2 regions of the Dehalobacter sp. DCA genome follow, and region 2 is predicted to be linked to the other one. Evidence: riboswitches for the same ligand, from Rfam matches in the RefSeq annotation. Region 2 holds a riboswitch; the other holds the start of a gene.

Region 1 (7,820 bases), 440 kb from region 2:
TGAACAGGGACATTCAGGGTATTCAGCCCAAGACTGTCTATATCGCTCAGAGCCTGTTCAATTGTATAATCTACAGACAGGTTTGCCGATTTTATCTTTTCCCCCCATGGGGTAATAATCCTGTTCTTTTCGTATTGGTAGCCAATATAGACAATATCCACCAGAACCAGTTTAATGATTAGCAACACCACAATAATGACACCTAATACAATCAGCGGGGTTTTATTTCTTTTGAGCGTATTCAGCAAATTGTTCAATATTCTGACCCTTCCTAAGAATAGTACATGTTAAATAGATTGATGATTAGAAGCGTAAAGATGAAAAGCTTATACTTTCTAAATACTAAGAAAGACTGTCCGCGGAAGAATCTTTGAGCAGAAAATTGTAATTCTGTCTGAGGTATTCCGTCACCTTTTGGGCAATGACCTTATGCCCGTCTTCATTCGGATGGATCCCATCAATACAAAGCAATTGAGTAAAATCCGGTGTCTTCAGAAAAGCACCTCTTACATCGATCCATTTTGTCTTGGTTTCCTCTGCAATGTTCACAATCATGGAGTTGTAGCGTTCCTGCCACCAGTATATCTTTGTAACGCTTCCAAGCCAAATCAATATATTTTTCCCTATCTCATTACTGTTTTTGCTAATCCACTTGAAATACCGATCCGCGTCAAGCGGGGGAAGCGTCATCAACACCGGGATAATATTATTGTTTTTAAGCGAAATAATGGTATCTGTGAGCATTTTCCCGAAAGCGTTGAAATCCGTTTTGGGTTCATGCTCTGCCATTGGATCACTCGCAATCTGCATCCAGTCAAAGTCACAGTCATTGCCTCCAAATTCGATCAGTACAATATCCGGACGCGTTTTGGAGACATCCCGATTAAGGCGTTCAATGCCTTTTTTTATGGTATTACCAAATTTCGCAGCATTATAAACCATGCCCTTCAGGCTGTTCTGGACCAGAGAAACATAGTTTCTGTCCAATAACGAATATTTCCCCTGATCCTCGTTATAGATCACGCCTTTGGAAATGGAGTCTCCTACAATCAGAAATGTATAATTTTCTTTCAGTTCAGACTGATTGTTATCCATCAATTCACACCTTTCACAACGACTTGCTTAAAACTTCATAGGTATTACTTCAAAATTTTATAAGTATTTCAAAATTGCTTTCCAATGTGTCAGCTTTTCCTCAAATTTCATCGTATTGGCCGGACTGGTTGAGGGCAATAGCAGATAGGCAATGGAAGCAGACTCCAGACGGATTTTCCTCTTATATATATTAAAGCCCTTTGCTCCGTTAAATGCAAGTAATTCCAGATGTGGGTACTGAATAAATAAATTTTGAAAATCATTGACCTGTTCATTGACTATATTGCTATCGAGACTGCCTTCTCTGGAGCAGTTACAAATGACATCCCAAAGGGCAATTTTTCTGTCCAAAAGAAATTGTTTCCTGCTATCATAATCATCCATGGCATCCGCGGCATTAGACCATCCACGGGCATCGTCAAAAAGCGCATACATAATCCGCCAAAAGTGATTGTAAGGATGTACATAATATTTCTGCTCCCTCAACGATTGCACTCCCGGCATCGAGCCGAGGATCAATACCCGGGACTCCTGATTGATGACCGGTTCAAATGAATAGATGATTTCCATTTCCATATCAGTCCAAACTCCATTGTCTTGGATAAAAGAGTAATGGCGGCAGCTTGGTACGCTTGTCTCCCTTCGCCGTATTTAGCTGGGGCTGGGTCAGAAAAATACTATGGCTTAAATCAGTACCACTAAGGTCGGCATCGCGCAAATCCGCCCCGATCAAATCAGCTCCGCCCAGATCGCTCCCGCTGAGATCTGCGGCAATCAGACAGGCTCCTCTAAGGTTAGCCCCTCTGAGGTCCGTTTCCCGGAGATCTGCAGCAATCAGACTATTCCTGCGCTTAAAGGTCTTCAAAATCCCGGCCTGAATATTCCGCTCCTGACAAACAGAAACACGGACCAGTTCACTTGTTTGAAGCAGCAGGGTATTTACTTCGGTACGATATAAGGGTACATCCATTTTCAGAAGCTCACCCGGGCTGAGCAGTGTCAGCCGTTCCGTCTCTTCCCGCAGGGTACGAAGCGCCTCATGAACTGAATGAGCGGGCTGTAATGTCTCTGCTTCTGTCAAATACCAGAGTATCTCCTGAAGCTGCCGAATGACAAGGAAAACTTCAAACATTTGCTCCTGGAATTCCGGTGATCGCCGCCAGTCTCTGCCGCCGTAACTGAGCTTGGATACCTTTGGCCCTGCGCCAAAACAGTCAAATGCCATGCAGCCTTTCAGGCCCAGTCCCTGAAGATCTTGATATATACTGCAGCGAAAATTTTCCTGCAGCTTCCGACAGGGTTGACCGGCCTCTTTATCGTTTGGAAAGCCTTCCGAAGCTGAAAAATACAGCGCGGTGCAGCACAATCCGAAGCAGTTCTCACAGTCAGCTCTCAGACTGCGTCTCTGCTCAGCAAAAATGTCTATTGGTTCACGAATTCCAGACAATGTTTGATCCTCCAAAACAAAGAACATTTGATTTATCCCCAGAAATAATGCTTGAATAGTTTGTCTAATCTTTTTTGGCCTTTCTAAGAACCAGTTGAATATTCAGACGATCGGCTTCCACTTTTAGCAAGCGGACGGCTTCTTCAGCACTGCCGTTGCAGTTGATCCGATCCATATGATGGATCTTATCCATCATATTATTCAGGACGGAAAGCGGCAGCAGGTTGACCGCCAGACAATAAAATCCCTTTGATTTGCCGTCGTTGTAATTCGTGATTAGTTCGCCTAAAATTTTGTGTTTTTCCGTCAGTTCTTCAAGATAATTTTGAAGGTCTATTTTAGCCTTGGCCTGATCCTGCAATACATTTTGATAGGATATAAAGGAATCGGCCTCGCTTGGAGCCTGATACCTCTCACATGGATAGACACTGCATTCAAAACAGTATTCAACATTTTGATGCTTTTTATTACAGGTAATTACGGCACAGGAAGGATGCTTCAAAAAAAAGTCCGGACCCCCGCAGCCGGGGCACTTTGAAGAACCGTCCGTATGAAAGCGCGGACAGAGACAGCAATTCAATCCGCATAATGAAAAGTCGGCGCATTTTCGCCTGTATTCTTTACTTACCATTGATTTAACCATCGCATGCATCTCCTGATAAACATTTTTTAGCATTTCCCAAACATTAAGGGCCGTATCTAAACATCGCAGCACGGAATTCTTCTTGGGATATGCGCGTTCTCCGCGACTCTGTACTTCACGATCTTGCTTATTAACTCATACGGAATAGGCTTATTTAATGGGAATTGTACCGATCCTTTAGCTCCCTTATAACCGGCCAGTTCCTGTTTAAAGGCTTCAATCCCGCTTGGTGTCGGATAAAATCCAATGTGGTTTTTGAATGCTGCGAAATGAACGAGATTACCGTTCAGTACAAACGTAGGCATCTGATAGCTTATCTTTTCCACTGCGTCCGGTGCTGCTTCTCTTATCACATTTCTAATTGCTCTTAATATTTCCTGTGTCTCATCAGGGAACTGCAAAATATACCCATCAACTGATTCATGAACCACTTTATCCGCTCCCATTTTTAGTTTCTCCTTTAAATTTTTCCGAATAACCCCTGTAGAACCTGAAAGCGATGTGCTACAATAGTTCTATGACCGAAATATCAATCGAATAGGGATACAGGAGCAACGACAATGGCAAACTTGGTGAAAGCCAGGGACGCAAAGCTATGGGTCTTCCAGAATAATTCTGATGACTGCCAGGCCACCGAATCCGCTCAGGTTTGTTTTGAATGTCGCCATGCAATCTGCTGGTGATTTTTTTGTTGCTTCAGCTAGCACTGATTTATCGGAAAGGAAGATTACAATTGCGTCAGGTAAGTGTAAACCGGCTTCAAAAGGGAGACGTATTGGGACGAACCATTTTCTCGCATAACGGCCGTTCATTACTTGGGAAAGGAGTCACGCTGACCTCCCCCTATATCGAGCGGCTGAAAGAGCTGGGCATCAGTATTGTCTATGTGGACGATGACGAAACGAAGGATATTGTTATCGAAGATGTCATTTCCGAGGAAAACAGGCGGGAGGCAATGAACTCCATTGAGCATTCAGCGGAAGCGGTACGAATCGGTAAAGACCTCAATGGTTTTCAGGTAAAAAAGACGGTAAACAACATCATCGGAGACGTTCTGTTTCAAGAGAAGATATTTCTGAGCCTGACAGATATGCGGAGCTATGACAATCAAGTTTATGCGCATTCAGTCAGTGTTTGTGTCCTTGCGACAATTTTGGGCAAAGCTTTGGGACTGGATAAAGATACCCTGGAGGCGCTGGCGGTAGGGGCTTTGCTTCACGATATAGGGACTGTCAAGCTGCCAAAAGAGCTTGTCGCCAAACGTGAGGCCTTTACTCTGAAGGAAAATGACCTATATAAGACGCATACCGTACATGGATTTGAAATACTTCGGAACAAATCGGAATTAAACTTATTGAGTGCGCATATTGCTTTGCAGCATCACGAATGGCTGAACGGAAACGGCTATCCCCGGAAGCTGTCCGGCCGGCACCTCCATGTCTTGGCTCAAATCGTAGGGCTGGCCGACTTCTATGATAATCTGGTCAATGATGGCCCGGGCCACTCCCGGATCGTCCCGCATGAAGCCTGTGAAATTGTGATGGGATGTGCGAACAAGCTATTCTCCCAGCAGTTGGTTGTAACGTTCTTAAAGCATGTTGCGGCCTATCCGACCGGCTGTACCGTTAAGCTCAATACAGGTGAAGTTGGGATTGTGGTTGACCAAAATAAAAGTTTGCCGATGCGCCCGATTATCAGGGTATTAATCGCCGACAAAGGGCTGGCCCATGTCCAGGCTAAGGAATATAACCTTGTCGAAGATCTTACAACCTTTATTGTATCCATTGTCGAGTGAAGCTGATCCATTTCTTGAAAAAAATTGCCGGCTCAAATGTTTTTTGAGCCGGCTAACCTACTATTTTGGAAGTTTTCCAAACACCTTCAGTACGGACCGGTGGAACGAATGAGGAAACGATGGTTCTGCAAACATTAGGACGCATTGGTCATGGATGACGTTTATATGATTTTCCGTACAATAGTCTATAGCCTCTTTGGATTCAGCCCCCTGCTGAATCCAGATATGTTTGATTCCAGCTTCTACCGCGTCCCTAACGACCTTATTGGTTTGGTCCGGAGGGACGACGATCACTGCACCGTCGGCTTTCTGCGGCAAAGACTGAAGGTTTTCATAGCAGATCTCGCCGTCAATACTGTCCATATTAGGATTTACGGCAAAAACTGACCTTGCCTACGTTTGGTAGACACGGAGAAACCCTAAATAATTATTGTTTTCATTGAATTACGCAATCATGCTGCATCATGCACCTTTAATGGCGCTATGTAATCGTTGGAAGAATGAATGCGATTGCGATTGTAAAAGAGCTCAATGTACTCAAATACTGCTGATCTTGCTTCATCTCTGGTCTTGAAATGCATGTCATTAAGCCATTCTGTTTTCAACTTACCCCAGAATGATTCCATTGGGGCATTGTCATAACAGTTGCCTTTGCGGCTCATGCTGCAAACAAAGTTCTTTTCCTGGTATTAGTTTCTGGTAGTTATGACTGGCATACTGTACACCACGATCTGAATGTAAAATGAGTACCTTCTTTAGGTTTTTTGCGACCGATGGCATTCCTTAGAGCCGATATCACGAGTGACGTTTTCATACGGCTATCCATTGACCAACCGACAATTGAACGGTCGTAAAGATCCAGAATCCCTGCCAGATAGAGCCAGCCCTCATCCGTAGCAATGTACGTGATGTCTGAAACCCATTTTTCATTGCGACGGGATGCAGTGAACTCACGGTTAAGTATATTTTCAGCAACTGGCAAGTTGTGACGTGAGTTTGTGGTTGCTTTGTATTTCTTAATCACCTTTGAACGAAGGCCGTTCTCCCGCATCACTTTGGCAACTGTTGTCTTGCAGGCCAATTGCTCTTGAGGCAGCTCTTTGGTTATTCTGGTCGCACCATAGATGCGCTTGTATTTGTAAAAGAGGCTTGTAACGGTTTTCAGCAGCGCAGCTTTTCTTTCGGCTCTGGCGCTGGGCGGTCTTTTTAGAAAAGCGTAATAACCGCTCCTTGATACGTTTAAGGCCTGACACATCTTCGCAATCCGAAATACGGAGCGATGTTCATAAATAAATTTGAACTTCTTTATTTCTGATTTTTCGCGAAGTAGGCCGCCGCTTTTTTTAGGATTGCGTTTTCCTCTTTAAGATCAAGTAATTCTTTGCGGAGCTTTATGATCTCCTCATCCTCGGGACGCAGTTTGCCCTTGCCTGGGAAGGACTCGTCTCCATGTTGCTTATATTGTCTGACCCAGTCGCGCACTGTTGTGTAATGCACGCCTAGCTCTGTTGCCATTTCTCTGATCGTTGTTTCCTTGTTTATGATCCTCTTGACAACCAACTCTTTGTACTCTTTGTCGTAAGCCATTTTGAATACCTCCGTTATTTTGATTATAGGGGTATTCTCTGTGTCTATCAAACGTGATCTAGGTCAATTGGGTATACTGCAAGCGAGGTAAAAAGGAGCACTAAAATCGGGCAAAATCAATATTTGCAAAAAACAACCGAAAATGAATATTTACTAATAAAAGTAAAGGTATCAAACAACGATAAAGAGACTCGTACCATTGATACTAGCTTATTTAAGTTAAAAGATGCTGAAGGCAAAGAATATTCTGCTATGGCTGAAGCAGACATGTATGTAAACACCGATAATAGTTTCTTTCTAGCCCAGGTAAACCCGGGAACAAGCAAAAGTGGATATATTGTATTTGAAATTCCTAAAAACCTAAAAGGTTTAAAATTACAAGTTTCAAGTGGTTTAGGATGGTCTGGTGGACAGTACCAGATAATAAACCTTGGTCAATAGGCTTGGAAAAGTATAGATTTTGGCCGAGTCATAATAAATTGAGATTCGGCCTTCTTTCTTTATGTTTTTTCACTTAAGTCTTTTTTCCACTTTTCCAGTTTATCTTTAGCATCTTCACTTTAAATTATAAACCAAGGATAAAGCTCATTTTGTTGGTTCGTACCAATTTTCAACATCAGGTATTTTTTGTATCAATTTCTCATTTGCTTCCAGCATCTTCTTGTAATAAAAATCATATGCTGGACTTAGCGTTCTCATCGTCGGAATGAACACATCATAGTATCCGTTTGTTTCTCCAAATTTACGAAACAAATCCATGAGTTGTGCCATTACTGAATTCTGGTACTTATCCGTTTTCTTAAGTTCTGTATATTGAATGATATTATCTTTGTTGTTTTCCCAATACGTGTCAAAGTCATCATAAGTACTCTGTATGTTGGCACTCATTTCTTCAATTTTTTCATTGTCCATATATTTGTCAACTTCGTCCAAAATTAATTGAAACTCTTCTGGAATTTCGATTGGTTCCATATCGTCAAGGAAGTTAACAATGTTGTCATATAACACTTTCTGCTCATTTGTCTTTACTGGTTCATTGAGAAATTGGCCAAAATGAAAGCTAAAGTATCTCCCATAGTATCCGGGAAACGCCATTAATAACTTTTCTTTAATCGTAGATTGTTGTTCTAATAAATTCAATCTATCCTGAATTTCAGCAACATCCACCCCATTAATCAACTGTCCTATCAAATCAAGTCGATATAATTTTTCCTTTGCCTGAATCTCTTTTGCTTGCTTAATTAAAGCAAGAG
Region 2 (7,820 bases):
TCAACCATACGGACGAGTTTACGTGCAGTAAGCACTAGAGCACGGCGATGATGGTGAGTCTTACTTTCCGAGAATTTACGTTGGTAGAAGGCTTTGTACTCCGGTTCCTTTTGGCGTACTAATTAGCAGCCTGGATGATATAACTGCGCAAGTAGGTGTTGCCGGTTCGGGTTAAGGGTGTGTCATCGGCTGTAAAATCACCTGACTGGTGAGAACGCCAGGTTAACCCAATAAACTTTGCTAAGGCTCCTTCATTTGGAAAACGACGGATGTCTCCAATCTCAGCAATAATACCAGCTGAAAGCACTGGGCCAATACCGGGAACGGTAATGAGCGTATTAGAGAAATGCCTGATTTCTGCTTCGATCGCCTTATCGATTTTCTTTACCTGCTTCTCTAAAGTGTGGATGGTTTCGATGCTCGTGGCCAGGATAAGGTTAATGGGTTGCAATAGGCTTCCACGTAGTCGATGGGCCTTGCGGGCGGCTTCCTTCAACTCTCTGGCTTTGGCTTCTGGATCCTCGAAATGACTTTTTCCTTTCTCCATGAGGAAATCAATCAGTTCATCAAGCGGTCGAGCCGCAACCTCTTCTGGAGAAAAAAACTCAAGTGTCAAGGATTCAGAAGTAGCGCCGAAAGTGTTGCTAAAAACCGTACCTTGGGCAAGCGTGCTAAACTTCAAGAACAAGTTCGTGAGAAAATAGTTCTTCTCTCTGGAGATCATCTCAATCATATGACAACGAAAGCGAGTGAGGCGCTGTAATGGTAAGTAGCGGAAATCAACCTGAGAGCCTTCTGGGAGCCGGCCGAAGCGTAAACGTTCGGCAATGACCCAGGCATCAATCCAGTCGTTCTTCGGAAGGTCCACATAAGCTTTCTTGAAATTAGCAACGACCTTGGGGTTAAAGGAATAGATTTGGGGCTGTAAAGGTGCTAAACAAGGGTCTTCCGCCAAGAACATTTGTAACGGCCAACTGTACACGGAAGTGGCCTCTAAACCAATAACCAGCCGGTCCTCATTCTCTTTAGCGCAGGCTTCAGAGAGATATCGGGTAACTTGCTCACAACCAGGCTGATCATTCAAAGCCCGCAGTTTTTTTACCGGTTCATTACCCCGCTCATCTAAGATTCGCACTTTAAAATCACTGGAACTCACATCAATACCGACAAATAAACTCAAGTAAAATCACCTCACTTTCTGAGCCGAAGAATGTGTAAGATTAACGTTGGGACCAGGCACCACAACAGGTCAACAACCTCGCCGAATCAGCACTTGTCTTAAAAAGACCTTGGATCCAGCCGATCTGCTACCATCGGAGGGGATTCCCTTTAAGCTGTGCAACCTTCGAGTTAAAAGTTCAAATTGTGGGCTGGCAGTCAGACTTAATAAAGAGGTCAAAGCCTCAAGGAGGAGAAGGCCTTGCCAGAACGAACCTCACGGTACCATTTTGCCTGAAATCCCAACAAACTTAAATACTATTTTGTTAAAGAACGATCTGAGGAATCTTTTTAGTGAAAGTGTGTTCCTTTAAAGGGGAAAAGCCATTTGTTAGTCATCAAAAGAGTCTCTAACAAAAAGGGTTTCCCCCGCACCCCCTTCCCAAAATCAAGTATTCCTCATCCTGAGCCTGTGGGCAGTGCCATCCTGTGGAAAAGCACTTTGGGGTCTGTCTTAAAAGAGCTTTCCCAACAGGCTTTGGACAAGTTGAATTTGAAGTATGCTTTGGGGTTGACTTGTCCACACTGCCCACAGGCACGATGGCTACATGGAGTATGCGTTATCCTGCGCGCATCTTGTTGATGTTAACCATACTAACTGAATTTCCAGTTTTCTATGGTCATTTAAATACCCCACGTTCCATTAGTTTTTTGGACTCGTGGGGTGGAACTAAATCAATTATACGAGGAGGTAATATATTATGGATATTAACAAAGCGAATAAAATAAAGGAAATATAAGAGATCCTGACTTTAGAAGATAAAAGACGAAAAATCGCTGAATCACTTGATGCGCAAGAGATTCAGCGATTTTAAATTGTCCTATTATTTTAGGTTTATTGTTAGATCCAATTTTGTGCATGAACGGAACTTGGTCAGTGTCATGTTTGTCTTTAGAGGAGTCAGTTTGAGTATCGATGCGAGATCGAGATAAGTCTGGGAAACTTGGGTTGGGGTAACGATATTATTTGGGTATTCTCCCTGAACTAATGCAAGGGGGTCCTGTATTGCTTCCATGATTTGCGCGGCCGAAACGCTCTTGCCCATTGATTGTTCGAGTAAGTACTGTGCATAACGGAGTATGCATAACGCGATGAAACACATGGCAAAGTGCCCCTTAATATGTTCGTCATTCCATACGAAAACCGGTCGTGCTCTAAGGTCAGTCTTAAGTATTCTAAAACTCTCTTCGATCTTCCATAGTCCTCCGTATATCTTGGAAACCTCATCTGTGCTCAAGTTCAGGTTGTTGGTAATGACCGCATAATACCCATCATAGCGGGCGGCTTGCTCAATTTTTGCTTCATCCAGCTTCCAATCTTCTGTGTCAAGCTCCATCTGCAAAAACTGATTGCAACCCCGTTTTACTGCAGCCTTAAGCTGATAGGGTTTGTCAAGGCGTTTCTTGAGCTTCTCTAGTACGCGTTCCCTGTCGGATCTGTCTTTGTTAGCCCGTTTGGCCGACCAGGTTAAGTGTATCTTTACGGGAATTTTTTCAATAGTGTACTTCCTGGGCCTTCCTCTTTTTTTCTTTTCAGCACTTTCCTCATCCTGATCTATGGGAACCTTGACCTCCAGTATTTGCTCTACGATCTTGGAACGAGAGGTTATCTCCCCTGTGGCAAGGTCCACACTATCTTGCCATCCTTCGTCGTTCCATACAAGTTCCTTAAAGGAGTCAGGAGAACGCTTTAAAGTATAGCTGATGACGAAGTCGTGCCCACCCTTGCAGAGGTACTCAAGATTGCTGCCGCTGTTGAGTCCTCTGTCGGCAACCACCGTGATCTTTTCCAGCCTGTACAGACTCTTAAGCTTCTCTACCGATCGGGTCAGAGTACACTGATCCATCGTGTTGCCTGGAAAAAGTTCATACGTTATGGGTATGCCGTTGTTGTCCAAAAGCAGCCCCATGACCACCTGAACTTCGTTATTTTTGTGATCCTTCGAGAAGCCAAACATTCGTAATTCGCCCCAGCGGGTGCTCTCAAAAGCGTACGTTGTGACGTCATAGTATGCTTCAGGACCACTGCGGCTGGTTTTCTTTTCAAAGAAGTCAGCAAGGTGGCTTATGATGGCCTCTTTCTGCTGGGAGAGTACATCAAGAACATCGTAAAGGACATCGATCCCAAGAGAAAGGATACCCGCATAGGAATTCTGTTCCAATGCACTCGCATGGATACTGCAAGGATCTGCGCAGCGATGGGCGACAAGGTAGAATAGAGCTTGTCCAACAGCTGTAGCATTGCGCTTTCCGCAATTAGCAAGAAAAAAGGCGTCTAACCCCATAGTGCTCCAAAGCTGTTTGATTAGCGCATGACCGAACCTGAAGGAAGGAACAACATCCTGAGGTGATGTGATGTCCATAACGGTAACGCTTAAAGCGAGAGGAGCGTCGTTTCCTTCTTTGCCCTTGTCAGTTCAGCTGCTTCAGCCTTAAGCTTGGCAATAATGTCCGGATCCTCAGCGAGCATTCGTTCATAGTTACCAATCGTCTTCACGACATGCGTCTTTTTCTTCGTTGTTCCCGGAATACGGGTATCTTCTCTAAACTGTATGACCCGGGCCTTGCCCGAGCCTGTTATGGCAACGTACATACAGAAGGCTCCTCTGGATAAAAATATCTAAAACTATTATACCATAATCGCAACTAATATAAAAGGACATAATAGGACAAAATATAATATATTTTCTACATAAAAATCAGCCCTGAACTCCGCTATCTAAACGGTTTTCAGGGCTGAGTGCTAGCAGTTTTTCGTCTTATAAGTCCTAAAGTCAGGAGGAGGTAATATATTATGGATATTAACAAAGCGAATAAAATAAAGGAAATATAAGAGATTATGTTTTCAGTTTGGGTATTGATGACGTACGAATTGGTAACGCCGCTGACTATAATAGCCCACTTAGTCCGAAACTGGATTCTATATTCCCTGATTGTAAGTTTTCTGATTGTTATGGCATTTAGAGAAGGATCCAGCTGTGAAAGTGAAGATCTTGTTGTGGCGGCTGGCGGTAGAATAGATTTCGTGGAATTTATACATAGCTCCAGTCACAAAGTTGCCCGGTTTGTCGAGAGGAAATTTAACTGCAAATCAATGGAGACCGCCCCGAGCTTCCCAGGAGATCAGTCAAAACCTCTTCCTATTGGTGAAGTTTCCCAGCGTCATGCGGCAAAAGCCGCTGGTTATACCAAAAGCTTTTCTCGAAACAATTCTGTTATCTAGAAAATACAAATAATACGGAGTTAATTGAGGCAAATTGAGTAAAATTTAAAATTGTGACTGTAAAAAAAGACGAAATTACTGAATATGCTCTGCGCCTCATAAAGCACAAGCGGAAAGAGCGGAATAAAGAGGATTTCTGATTCGTCTTTTTCGGAAATTCCTTCCCGTATTGCCGGATATATCGAAGATTTTTCTTCCAAGGATTACTTTGATGGAAAAGAGATAAATAGATATGATTTATTCATCCAATATGCTTATGCGGCAGCAAAACAAGCAATTGAAATGGCAAATGTACAGGATATAAATTTTAACAAAAACAGAGTCGGTATCTATGTAGGCTCAGGTATTGGCGGTATTAAGACAATAATAAAAAATCACGAAAAATTTATGACCAGAGGAAACAGGCATGTTTCCCCTTTTATGGTTCCTATGATGATCGGCAATATGGCAGCGGGTATTATAGCCATTAAAACAGGCTTTACGGGGCCAAGTTTTTCTCCGGTATCGGCTTGTGCAACATCCAATCAGGCTATTGGAGAAGCGTTTTTAAGTATCAAGCACGGCTATACAGATGCGGTGATAGCTGGCGGATCTGAAGCAGCAATCAATACATTTGCATTTTCCGGATTTACCAATATGCATGCGATGTCCACAAATAATGAGAACCCAGAACAGGCAAGCCGTCCCTTTGATAAATTGAGGGATGGATTTGTAATGTCGGAAGGTGCGGGAATTTTATTCCTGGAGGAATTGGAGCATGCCCAAAATCGCGGAGCTAAGATACTTGGTGAAATTGTTGGATACGGCGCGACTACTGACGCCTACCATATTACAAGCCCCGATTATCAAGGGGCAGAAGGAGCAATGAAATCAGCGATTGATATGGCAGGAATATCACCTAAACAGGTCGATTATATTAACGCACACGCAACAGGTACTCCAGAGGGAGATAAATCTGAAACAAAGGCGATTAAAGCATTGTTTAAAGAAGATGCCTACCGTATAAAAGTCAATGCTACAAAGTCCATGACAGGTCATTTATTTGGTGCAGCTGGAGGAATAGAAGCTATCATAACTTTGAAAGTTGTAGAGGAGGGCATGATACCTCCTACGATCAATTTAACTGTGCCAGATGAGGATTGCGATTTGGATTATGTGCCTAATAAGGCAATCAAACATGAAGTAAATTATGCCTTATCAAATGGTTTTGGATTTGGTGGCCATAACGCTTCATTGCTCTTAAAAAAGTATATCAAATAGAGTTTCTGGACGATGATGACGTCCAATGTTTGATGACCGATGCTGTGGATATCGGCAATACCGTAAACTTTTTATATCAGAATCTAGAATATGTTTGAATCTGCAGTATGAACTTTGCCACGATATACACCAAGGGTGGCATCAACTGCAATTATGCGGTATTTTAAAAGATTTAAAAAACAAATAATGTTAAGGGCAAACCTGCCTAAAGGCAGGGACGCAATGCCGTAGGGTCTAAGGTGCTCTAAACATTATGACAGCCTGGTTACCGTGAGATTACATGCGTCAAGACCTGCCCATTTTTGCAGCAGGTCTTGATTTTTATGTAAACGATAATAAATTTTTTAGAATATGCAAAGGAATGAATTTTTGTTTATGTTATAGATCTGCGATGTTTCACACGGCATTTATTATCTATAATTGCCTGTATTGTTGCAGTTGCGATCTAAAGTACCACAGAGGTGCTGCCGTTTAAGCGACAGAGAGACAAGGGTCAGCTTCCTCAATACCTTATTGAGGACAACCATGAACCCATTATCTCACATGAACAGGCGGAGGCGATCAGGGAAATCTTTGAATACCGCAGAAAGCAGATGGGGATGGACGATTCGGAGAAATACCAAAGCCGGTACGCCTTCAGCAGCAAAATCTTATGCGGAGAATGCGGCGGTATATTCCGAAGGCAGAAAATTTACATAGGCAAGCCTTATGAGAAAATTCAATGGTGCTGCCGCCAGCACATTTTGGACAACACCAAATGTAGCCAAAAGGCAATCCGAGAGGATGACGTTCAATGGGCTTTCGGCATGATGTGGGGCAAGCTCAAAAGCAATTATACCGAAATCCTCACTCCCCTGCTGGAAGTGCTCAAAAAGCTTCGAATGGACGAGCAGCAGGAGCAGGAAATCGGGGACTGCAGTAACAGAATCATGGAGCTTACAGAGCAGGGTCATATACTCAGTAGATTGGTATCGAAGGGGTATATCGACCCTGCAGTATTTATAGAGCGGCTAAACACCCTGAATGTAGAGCTTGCCGCTATAAAAAAGAAAAGAAGCCAGCTTCTGGATAATAACGGCTTCGACCGAGAGATCGTCGGAACAGAGCAGCTGCTGGAACTGATCAGAAACAATGGGGCTGTCTCATAATGATGTCAAAGGACATTCATGAAAAGACAGCTTCTTTTCACTTTCAAGCAAAAATAGGAGAGTAAAATCAACAGAAGTAATTGCTGATTTTACTCTCAACTTGTTTTTAGGAACACCAAAAAGAGGATTCTTTGAATCGTTCTAATAATTTCTTTATTAAGGGGCCCGCAGATCTACGCAACCTCTATTTCATGCAATAGACTGCCACATCTATAATTTTGTATTTTAAGGTGGCCATGTTTTCTCGACGTATCAGACCCCCATGCCGCTTTGCGGCACCACTGATGAATAAAAATTTTGTCCATACTACTACTATGGCTGGCGAAGGTAGGTCGAACTTTCTTGGTGTCGCGAGCCCGCGTATCAGACGGACCACAACGACCCGGTGCATCGCAGATTGTTGCTCCCTCGGGAAGCACGCAGGGCAGAATAACCCCTATTGGTTGTTGCACCTGCCTTAAACAAAACCAGTCTAAGGAGAAGCTATGGTATGGAAGTCTTACATGAACGTTGTTGCGGGTTGGATGTGCATAAAAAGAGTATCACAGCCTGCATCATCACGAAAGGAGATTCGAACATTTGCAACAATGACTCGGAATCTGATCGAACTTGTGGACTGGATCAAAAGCAGCCGCTGTTCCCATGTCGCGATGGAGAGCACAGGTGACTACTGGAAACCCATTTATAACCTATTAGAACCGGAGAACCTTCATCCAATGGTGTCAATGCGCAGCATATAAAAGCGGTGCCGGGACGTAAAACAGATGTTAAAGGTGCCGAATGGATTGCGCGGATACTACGTCATGGTCTAGTTCAAGGAAGTTATATACCGGACCGGGAGCAAAGAGAATTGAAAGAGATCGTCCGCTACCGACGAAGCATCATCGAAGAAAGAACTCGGGAAGTAAATCGCCTCCAAAAGGTATTAGAGGGAGGTAACATTAAACTTTCCTCTGTGGCTTCGAATGTCT

What was found. A riboswitch is a leader RNA that binds a small molecule or an ion and turns the genes downstream of it on or off. The one in region 2 is predicted to bind cyclic di-GMP.
Region 1: it holds a riboswitch for cyclic di-GMP, as region 2 does, so the genes downstream of both, DHBDCA_RS08175 (HD-GYP domain-containing protein) here and DHBDCA_RS05950 (zinc ribbon domain-containing protein) in region 2, are expected to answer to the same signal.

What each region holds. Positions count from the first base shown of each region.
Region 1 is NC_018866.1:1,700,348-1,708,167, forward strand. Features, by position in the region: gene DHBDCA_RS08145 (glycoside hydrolase family 113) at 1-257, opposite strand, end outside; gene DHBDCA_RS08150 (SGNH/GDSL hydrolase family protein) at 343-1,095, opposite strand; gene DHBDCA_RS08155 (DNA-deoxyinosine glycosylase) at 1,153-1,671, opposite strand; gene DHBDCA_RS08160 (pentapeptide repeat-containing protein) at 1,673-2,542, opposite strand; gene DHBDCA_RS08165 (DUF3795 domain-containing protein) at 2,607-3,185, opposite strand; gene DHBDCA_RS08170 (iron chaperone) at 3,242-3,631, opposite strand; cyclic di-GMP riboswitch class I at 3,738-3,823, shown strand; gene DHBDCA_RS08175 (HD-GYP domain-containing protein) at 3,919-4,980, shown strand; partial or broken gene DHBDCA_RS08180 (CoA-binding protein) at 5,041-5,355, opposite strand; partial or broken gene DHBDCA_RS08185 (IS3 family transposase) at 5,433-6,567, opposite strand; gene DHBDCA_RS08195 (DUF4352 domain-containing protein) at 6,634-7,008, shown strand; gene DHBDCA_RS08200 (MerR family transcriptional regulator) at 7,153-7,820, opposite strand, start outside.
Region 2 is NC_018866.1:1,265,141-1,272,960, reverse strand. Features, by position in the region: partial or broken gene DHBDCA_RS05970 (IS110 family transposase) at 1-1,180, opposite strand, end outside; gene DHBDCA_RS05965 (IS1634 family transposase) at 2,043-3,581, opposite strand; gene DHBDCA_RS15735 (hypothetical protein) at 3,593-3,811, opposite strand; gene DHBDCA_RS05960 (hypothetical protein) at 4,058-4,441, shown strand; partial or broken gene fabF (beta-ketoacyl-ACP synthase II) at 4,562-5,701, shown strand; cyclic di-GMP riboswitch class I at 5,886-5,974, shown strand; partial or broken gene DHBDCA_RS05950 (zinc ribbon domain-containing protein) at 6,154-6,834, shown strand; partial or broken gene DHBDCA_RS05935 (IS110 family transposase) at 7,340-7,820, shown strand, end outside.